One region of the Shewanella sp. 0m-8 genome, then DNA from elsewhere that is predicted to be linked to it. Evidence: predicted binding sites of a transcription regulator. Region 1 holds the regulator's gene; each other region holds the start of a gene.
What was found. The regulator sigma-54, encoded in region 1, starts transcription at its own class of promoters, with help from an activator protein. The targets are predictions, from matches to a motif close to GTTGGCACGNNNNTNGNNT.

Region 1 (3,287 bases):
CGACTGGTAACCCAGCCACTTACACCCAAACAATGGATGATGGACGCCCGGCAACGGCTAGCGCAAAAGAGATCCGCTACGAACTTGCTACGCGCACACTCACCTTAGTCGGCGAAGCCACCCTAGCGCAAGACGGTAGCCAGGTCACAGGTAACCGCATTAAATACAACATCAGTTTGCAACAGCTTATTGCAGAAAGTACTGGCAAGGGCGATGACAGAGTTATCACCATTATTCAGCCTGAAACCTATCAGGAAGAGAAACCAGAATCGCCAGCGAAAAAGCAGGAACAGCAATGAACCAAATCACCTTAAAAGCGGTCAATCTTGCTAAGAGCTATAAAAATCGTGCCGTCGTACAAGATGTTAGCTTAACCGTAAAGACAGGTCAGATTGTTGGTTTGCTTGGCCCAAACGGTGCAGGTAAAACAACGACATTCTACATGGTGGTTGGCCTAGTACAGAGTGATAAGGGTAAGATCTTTATTGATGATGACGATCTTACGCTCGATCCTATGCATTTACGCGCCCGTAAAGGTATCGGTTACCTACCTCAGGAAGCCAGTATTTTTAGAAAGCTGTCAGTACGTGACAACATCATGGCCGTCTTACAGACTCGTCATGACATCAATAACGAGCAACGTGAAGAACAACTTGAGCATCTACTCGAAGAGTTTCATATCACTCACATTCGTGACAGCCAAGGTATGGCATTGTCTGGAGGCGAACGCCGCCGGGTAGAAATTGCTCGGGCACTCGCAGCTAATCCAAAGTTTATCTTGTTAGATGAGCCGTTCGCGGGTGTTGACCCCATTTCAGTTATCGATATTAAAAAAATTATTGAACAACTTAAGAGTCGCGGTCTGGGCGTACTGATCACCGATCATAATGTTCGCGAAACTTTGGACGTTTGTGAGCGTGCTTACATAGTAAGCCACGGAAATCTGATTGCTGAAGGTACACCTGCCGAAATCTTGGACAACCAACAGGTTCGAGCGGTGTACTTAGGTGAACAATTCAGGCTATAGTTAATTCACAGTATGGAAGCTGAAAAACTCAATATGGAATTATTTCCAAAAAAATCAACGTGTTGAGTTTTTGAGCAACCTTCGCCAGTTCAACGAGCTTTAACGTTTAACTACAGTGTAGGGAATAGCGGTAAAATGAAAGCGTCACTCCAGCTCAAAATGGGTCAACAGCTCACTATGACTCCCCAGTTACAACAGGCCATTCGCCTGTTACAACTGTCTTCTTTAGAGCTGCAACAAGAGATCCAACAAGCATTAGATTCTAATCCGTTACTGGAGCTAGATGAAGAGCAGTCAGATGGCGATATGATCAACGATGAAGATCACTCTGTAAATGACTCTAATAGTGAACTCACCCAAGATAGCGCAAGCGTTGACACCTCCGAAGCCCTCACCCAAGATTCCATGCCCGATGACCTGCCTATGGATACCACTTGGGATGAAGTCTACACCGTTTCCTCTAATGCTAGCTCAGGCGTAAGTCGTGAAGATGACATGCCATTCCAAGGCGAGACTAGCGAAGGCTTATATGAGCATCTTGAGTGGCAAAAGAACCTCACCCCATTTTCAGATAACGATCTTGCTATCGCCACCGCGATTATTGATGCGATCGATGAACGAGGTTATTTAACCCAGAGCTGTGACGAAATTCTCGAAGCGATGGGCGATCCTGAAACTGAACTCGATGAAGTCGAAGCCGTTTTAAAACGAATTCAACATTTTGATCCTATCGGTGTTGCCGCCCGCAACTTAAGTGAATGCCTACTTATCCAGCTAGCACAATATGCCGCAGATACACCGCACATTGAAAATGCAAGATTACTGATTAAAGACTATTTAGACCTTATTGCGGGGCGTGATTTTAGGCAGTTAATGCGTAAAACCAAACTCAAAGAGGATGATTTACGTGAGGCGATCACACTGATCCAAACTCTTAACCCAAGACCTGGGCTTGCCATTGCACGCAGTAAAGATGAATACGTCATTCCCGACGTGTCTGTCAGCAAGAAAAAAGGTCGCTGGGTGGTAGAGCTAAATCCTGACTATATGCCTAAGATTAATGTTAATCAGCATTACGCATCAATGGCGCGTAGCACAACGAATCAGGCCGACGGTCAATTTATCCGTGGCCACCTGCAAGAAGCTAAGTGGTTTATAAAGAGCCTGGAAAGCCGCAACGACACCTTATTGAAAGTGACAAACTGTATCGTCAAATTCCAGCAAGGCTTTTTTGAGTTCGGTGAAGAAGCCATGAAACCTATGGTACTCAATGACATTGCCGAAGCTGTTGAAATGCATGAATCTACCATTTCACGTGTTACCACACAGAAGTACATGCACACCCCAAGGGGCATTTTTGAACTAAAATATTTCTTCTCAAGCCATGTGGGTACCGACGATGGCGGAGAATGCTCATCGACAGCAATTAGGGCATTTATTAAGAAATTAGTCGCAGCTGAAAACCAGAGGAAACCGTTAAGCGATAGCAAAATGGCCCAGCTTCTGGCTGAACAAGGGATTAAAGTTGCTAGACGTACGATTGCAAAATATCGAGAAGCGATGCTGATCCCGCCCTCAAACCAACGTAAGAGTTTATAACTCAAAATTAGGCACATGGAGGATCGATAATGCAAATCAACCTGACAGGACATCACATCGAAATCACCGATTCACTACGCGGTTATGTAGAAGAGAAATTTACAAAGCTTGAACGACATTTCGATCAGATCAATAATGTGCACGTTATTTTGAATGTACAAAAAATGCAGCAGATTGCCGAAGCTAAAATTCACCTTAAAAAAGGGGAAGTATTTGCTATTTCGGAACATGCAGATATGTATGCTGCAATAGACTCCCTGATCGATAAACTAGATCGTCAGGTTATTAAACACAAAGAGAAGCTGACTAAACACTAACGATGGAACTAAGTACCATCCTGCAGCCGGAGTGCACTACCTGCGCCACTCCGGGCAGTAAGAAAAAAGTACTGGAGTTAATCAGTGACATTGCCGCTGTCCAGTACCCAACCCTTTCTTCACAAGAGATCTTTGAAAGTCTCTTGGCACGAGAGAAAATGGGTAGCACGGGAATAGGTAATGGTATAGCGATTCCTCATGGAAGGCTGTCGAATATAGAACGTCCAGTTGCAGTATTGGTTAAATGTGAAGTTCCTATCCCATTTGACTCATTCGATAAGCAGCCTGTCGATATTCTATTTGCTTTATTGGTGCCATCTGATCAGTGTGAGCAACATTTAGCA
Region 2 (3,287 bases), on a different contig from region 1:
CAGTAGTTTCAATGCTTTCATAAAAGATCCATGCTCAACCCGCTGATAACTTACTTTAGCCTAATTCTGTTGAGCCTTAAACTCTCTGATCACATAACAATACATGAAACAAAAGAGCTTATACCCATAGGCATAAGCTCTTTATTTATATCACGGCTTGTAACGGTTGGTTACTCTGAAAGCCTAACTACCACTCTTAACCGATACAAACTCTGGATAAGCATCAATTCCGCAATCAGAAGCATCCATTCCATTATATTCTTCTTCTTCTGTAACACGGATCCCCATGGTCACCTTCAGTGCAAACCAAACCACAGTCGACGCTAAAAATACCCAGCCAAAAATTACGGCCGCGCCATATAACTGGGTCAAGAGTGAAGCATCAGCATTTGATACTGGCACTAATACCAGTCCAAGCAATCCTGCAATACCGTGAACAGAAATCGCACCAACTGGATCATCAATCTTGATCCTATCGAAGGCAACAATCGAGAACACCACTAAGCCACCCGCGACAGTACCAATCACACCAGCCATGACCAATGAGGGTGACAATGGATCCGCTGTAATCGCTACCAGCCCAGCTAAGGCACCATTTAAGATCATGGTCAAATCAGCCTTCCCCCAAATCAGTCGACATACAATCAGCGCAGCAATCGCGCCAAATGCTGCCGCCGAATTGGTGTTAACAAATATTTTAGCCACAGCGCTGGCATTCTCAGCATCCGATATCAAAAGCTGCGAGCCACCATTAAAGCCAAACCAGCCCATCCATAAAATAAACATACCCAGCGTTGCCATAGGTAAATTTGAACCCGGAATAGGGTTCACTTGACCGTTAGCGCCATACTTACCTTTACGCGCACCGAGCAGTAATACACCTGAAAGCGCTGCTGCAGCCCCCGCCATATGTACAATGCCACTGCCTGCAAAATCAACAAAACCAGCTTCAGACAGAAAACCGCCGCCCCATGTCCAATAGCCTTCAACAGGGTAAATTACCGCCGTCATAAATACTGAGAAACACAAAAATGCCCATAATTTCATACGCTCGGCAACCGCGCCAGATACAATAGACATTGCCGTAGCCACAAACACGACTTGGAAAAAGAAGTCTGACTCCAATGCATGATCAGCCCCTTCCCCTTGAGAGCCAATTAATGAGCCGAATGAGGGCAACCATCCCCCTTCGGCATTACCAACATACATGATGTTATAGCCCACAATCAGGTACATCACACAAGCAATAGAATATAGACACACATTTTTAGTGAGAATTTCAGTGGTATTTTTAGAGCGTACTAACCCAGCTTCTAACATGGCAAATCCTGCAGCCATCCACATGACTAGTGCGCCTGAAATCAAAAAATAAAATGTATCTAGGGCAAAGCGTAACTCTGTTACCGTCAGTCCCAACTTAGTTAAATCATCCATCAGCTTTCCCCTTACAGTGCTTCGTTATCAACTTCGCCAGTTCGAATACGGATAGCTTGCTCAAGATCCGTAACAAAAATTTTGCCATCGCCTATTTTCCCTGTTCTCGCTGCGCCAGTGATCGCTTCGAGTAACAGTTCTAGCCTGTCAGCTTTGATGGCAATTTCTAATTTCACTTTTGGTAGAAAATCCACTTGGTACTCTGCGCCACGATACAGTTCGGTATGGCCTTTTTGACGACCAAAACCTTTTACCTCTGTAACCGTCATCCCCTCAATGCCCACTTCAGCTATCGCTTCTCTAACATCGTCTAATTTAAATGGCTTAATTATCGCGCTTACCAATTTCATGGTTATCTCCCCAATTACATTCCCTATTTGCTTAAATATAATTCAAGCATTAGGCCAAAGTTATTAACCATTTGAATTCAACAAGATAAGATTTTACGCGCAATTAACACTGCATATTAATGCACCAAACAAGTGCAGGCATGCAGGGGCTGCACAAAGATAAAGCAGCAATATCGAGCCAGGTTAGACCTATTTCTAATTGGATAAACCAAACAGATCCGCTTTACTGAACAATTAACTCCCCTTGCAAAATAGAGAAGCCTAAGATGCTAAAAGCAGAAGAATGTGTATTGGTTGTGGTCGATGTACAAGGTCAACTCGCACGGGTTATGCACCAAAGTGAGCAACTGCATCGTAAGCTAGAGATATTAATTAAGGGGATACAGCTATTTGATATTCCAATTTTGTGGCTCGAACAAATACCACAGAAGTTAGGACGGACAAGTGAAAACCTAGCCCTGGCGCTGGCAAAAACCACAGAACCTATCGCCAAGGATCATTTTAGTGGGTGGCAAGCTGATACATTTAGAGAAAAGCTCAGCTCGATGGAGCGTAAGCAGGTTATCTTAGCGGGTATTGAAACTCACGTGTGTGTTTACCAGACCTGCAGAGATCTGTTAGATCATGGCTACCATGCTCATCTTGTAACTGATGCGATGTCGTCAAGAGAAGAGAGTAATAAGGTAAGCGGATTAGAGATGATGTTAAGTTATGGTGCAATGCAGACCAATGTTGAGTCACTACTGTTTGAGTTACAACATCAAGCTAATGGCGATCGTTTTAAAGCCTTGCTTAAACTCATAAAGTAAAAGCCAAAAAAAGCCCTCCGAAGAGGGCTTCTATGCTAAAGACTTATTCTAGACACTTAACTTATAAGCACTATATAGTGTCAGTAGACTTATTTGTAAGTCGCTTCACGCTTTTCAGCTTCTGCATCCCACTTAGGTAGCACAGTCTTCTTGAATTCAGCTTTATCAGCATTCATCTTATCCATATCCATACCTAGAGCCGCTTGCGCCTTAGCTTTAGTAGAGATATCTGGAAGAGCGATAGGCTGTGGTACGCCTTTCTTAGCAAGTAGTTGAGCTAGCTTAACGCGAGCATCAGCAGCTTTGTTTAGTGCTGTACCTAGTACACGTAGCGCTTCATCTGGAGCATGAGATGCTACACCATGAGAGGCGATTGCATAATCCCAGCGCCATTGACCGTGACGGATATCCAATAAGATTGGAGCCATTTCAGCTTCTGTTGCGCCGGCTTCCCAAGCTGCACCAGCTTCGAAGTGAGCTTTAACTAACTGCTCTTCAGCTTGAAGTTGGATCTGCTTAACCTTCGCTTTACGCTCGTTATCTAGGTTAACCATGAACTCTTTGCTTTGATCATGACAAGTACCACACGTTTCTTCGAAACGATCGAACGGGTTACCCACTTTGTGATCGGTAAACTTACGACCTTCAGCATTCTTAACTTTAGGCATGTGACAGTCAGTACAACTTACGTTGT
Region 3 (3,287 bases), on a different contig from region 1:
CTGCGACGGCGCTGATTTCAATACGACTGACGCTGTTTTAGACTGACGCTGTTTGAGATAGGGTCTATTTTGATAGAGGCTGTGCTAGATAGGGCCTATTTTAGCCTGGAAGGCTAGATTTTTGGCGTTATTGTGGGGATTGACTAAAATCTTGGATAGGTTTAAAAACGCGGTCATCGGACTCTTAGCTTTGAAAAGTAGCTTTGAACAGCAGCTTTGAGTACAGGTGTGTGGCGTTGAATATAGAAAAGGCAAGGTGTGAAAACGAGTCTTTGCGTTTTGAGATACAAGAGCACGGCTTGGGCAGGCTTTTTTAAAAGGCAGGCTAAAGCTGCTGTGTGCCTATTGGCTTTATGCTGTGCCGGTGGAGCTTATGCCGATACCCTGTATTTGACTTCTGTTCATTGGCCCCCTTTCTCGGGAGGGCAATTAAAACATCAAGGCGCATGTATTGCTGTGACTCGAGCGGCGCTAAAAGCGGTAGGCCATAATGTTGTTGTAGATTTCTACCCATGGAGTCGAGCGGTGAGAATGGCATCACGTAATAATTCTAAGTACCTTGGTTACCTTCCTGAATATGCATATCCAACAGATAAGTTTGTTTTTTCTGAGTCTATGGGGCGAAGTGGCTTAGGTTTAGTAGAGCAAAAGTCCCATCCTATCAGCTGGACGCAGCAGAGCGACTTGAATCACTATACTATCGGAGTGGTTGAAGGTTATGTCAATACTCCAGAACTGGATGGGATGATGGCACAAGGAGTGCAGCCTTTTGAGGCGGTGGCATCGGATCAACATAATGTGAACAAGGTGGTTACTGGTCGAATCGACGGTGCGATAATTGATGAGCATGTTCTGCAGTATATTTTGGCGCAACCGAATATGAAGGCGCTAAAGCATAAACTGCAATTTAATAAGAAGCTTTTGACCTATAAAGAGTTATTTATCGCATTTAAAAATAATGAAGCGGGGCGTAAATGGCGTGAGCGATTTAATCAAGGTCTTAGCAAAATTGATGTGAAGGCTATTCTAGAAAAAAATATGGTTCAGTGATGTTATTTATCTGAGTTAACCGGTATGAAACCTCAAGTCTTTTTCTCCCCAAATCGTCTTTATTAAAATACTTATTTATTAAAAACAGTCTTTATTAAAAGTCTTCTTTATCAAACTATCAATGAGAACAAATGAAATCAGCGACTTTTGGGCCACATCGCTGAGCAGTTAGCTCCTACATGATGAATGATATTGAGCGAAATCAAAGCCTGACAGGTTCGCCTTGAATGCGTAAAAGCTTGCTCAATATTATTGAGCAAGCTTAGTTAACTTTTTTCATTAGTTAACTGATTACACAAGATAAGCATTCAAGATAGATTTGAGTTTCGACTCGCCACAAAAACCTTGCTGCAATACCTATTACTTAACAAGATCATTAGGCCTTTGCCACTACGGTTTGGCCGATAGGGGTTAAACTCAATATCGCTAATTTGAGATGTTGCAAAGCAAATGGGATCCCGATAATCGTGACCGCACAAGCTAATGCATGAGCAATGTGCCCGATAGCTAGCCAGATCCCAAAAAATAGGAACCAGATAATATTACCCACCATGCCAAATGCGCCGGTACCTATATCTTCACTGCCCGTTAGTGTGCGTCTATTGATTGAATCTTGTCCAAATGGCCAGAATGTCATTTCACCTATTACAAAGCAGGCTCTACCGAAGGGAATGCCGATAATACTGATAAAACACAGTAGCCCTACAAACCACCATGCTAGACCCATAACAAAACCACCTAAAACAAACCAAGCAATATTAAACACTAAACGTAGTACTGCCATTAACGGCTCCTTAATTTTCATTCCCTCTTTAGGGTATGTTTTTATCTAAGCGATTTTCGTGCCAACATGTAAGCTATTGTATTTAAGCGTTTTTAATTGTAATTTGCTAGTGAGTAGAAAGTATCGGTAAGCCTTTTGACTAATAATTAGTGATTTTTACATTGAGTCTTCAGCAGGCTTACTTTGCGGCTATGAGCAAAAATTGAGTTGTTGCTACTTTTAATCCTGTGGATAGGTTATTAATTCTCTTACCTCAAATGGGGCAAAGGTTTAGAATAGACTGGGAAAAATTATTAATTAACCGTCAGGGATCTGAGTGAGTACTTCTTTGTTAGCTAACACACCGGTAGAAACCATCTCTTTTAATGGCAATCATGTTTATGTGAAACGTGACGATCTGTTAAGTGAGGCATTTTCTGGAAATAAAGCGCGTAAATTTGCCTATTTTCTTGATAATGAATTTCCAGGTAAGTCTGGTTTAGTCGGCCATGGCTCGCCTGTAGCCAATTCTCTGTATTCGATGTCGGCATTAGCCAAAATTAAGGGATTAAGGCTCGATTTTTATGTCGACCATATTGCGGAACAGGTATTGAGCTCGACGGTTGGTAACTATGCCGCGGCCATCGCTAACGGTGCGAATGTCATTGATGTGTCAACGTTGTCGGATAGGCAAGATTTGAGCTGTATTGAGTATATTGAGCAACATGTTTTACCCCATCATGATGAACTACTGTTTGTTCCTGAAGGAGGGCGCTGTGAATATGCACGCTATGGGGTACATAAATTGGCACAAGAAGTGGTTGATTGGTGTGCGAGTGAGCAGCTAAGTGAGTTACGAGTGTTTCTCCCCTCGGGAACGGGCACAACGGCGGTATTTTTAAGTGAATATATGGCGTTATATGCGCCACACATCGAAGTATTAACGTGCGCCTGTGTCGGTGATAACGATTATCTAAAACAGCAGTTTAGGCTTCTTGTGAGTAATGAGCAATTACACCCTAGGATTGTTGATATAGGCAAAAAATATCATTTTGGTAAGCTGTATAAGCCTTTTTACGATATGTATAACAAGGTGTCAGAGTCAGGTATTGAGTTTGAACTACTTTACGATCCACTTGGCTGGATGTGTGTTGAAAAACTACTTGATACAGAGCCGTGCTTACCAATGCTTTATATTCACCAAGGCGGGTTACTCGGTAATGCAACTATGCTCCCCAGATATAAACGTAAATACAGCTTCTGAGATATAAACGTAAATATGACTGGTAAGATTTAAAGATTTAGCGGTAACAGACGCTTTGGAATATGAGTTAGGAAGAGATTATTCCATTTGGTTAGGCTAGATACCTTTCAGTTAAGTAAAGCAGTTAGGTAAAGCCTAAACCAAATGAATGTGACTAAATAGCTGAGTAGATGTGTCAGTCCTATTCGTTTGCCTATGAAGACAAACATT

Region 2: a site for sigma-54 is predicted at 1,825-1,843, ahead of ACVBIO_RS01665 (P-II family nitrogen regulator). Genes of this name have one in related genera too.
Region 3: a site for sigma-54 is predicted at 1,882-1,900, ahead of ACVBIO_RS06725 (YccF domain-containing protein). Genes of this name have one in related genera too.

Annotation. Positions count from the first base shown of each region.
Region 1 covers NZ_JBRIMB010000028.1:43,919-47,205, reverse strand. The annotation lists gene lptA (lipopolysaccharide transport periplasmic protein LptA) at 1-299, shown strand, start outside; gene lptB (LPS export ABC transporter ATP-binding protein) at 296-1,027, shown strand; gene ACVBIO_RS13780 (RNA polymerase factor sigma-54) at 1,163-2,626, shown strand; gene hpf (ribosome hibernation promoting factor) at 2,656-2,943, shown strand; gene ptsN (PTS IIA-like nitrogen regulatory protein PtsN) at 2,946-3,287, shown strand, end outside.
Region 2 covers NZ_JBRIMB010000002.1:103,882-107,168, forward strand. The annotation lists gene ACVBIO_RS01655 (hypothetical protein) at 1-21, opposite strand, end outside; gene ACVBIO_RS01660 (ammonium transporter) at 184-1,434, opposite strand; gene ACVBIO_RS01665 (P-II family nitrogen regulator) at 1,446-1,784, opposite strand; gene ACVBIO_RS01670 (isochorismatase family protein) at 2,051-2,593, shown strand; gene nrfA (ammonia-forming nitrite reductase cytochrome c552 subunit) at 2,683-3,287, opposite strand, start outside.
Region 3 covers NZ_JBRIMB010000009.1:130,933-134,219, forward strand. The annotation lists gene ACVBIO_RS06720 (substrate-binding periplasmic protein) at 337-1,050, shown strand; gene ACVBIO_RS06725 (YccF domain-containing protein) at 1,427-1,834, opposite strand; gene ACVBIO_RS06730 (pyridoxal-phosphate dependent enzyme) at 2,163-3,077, shown strand.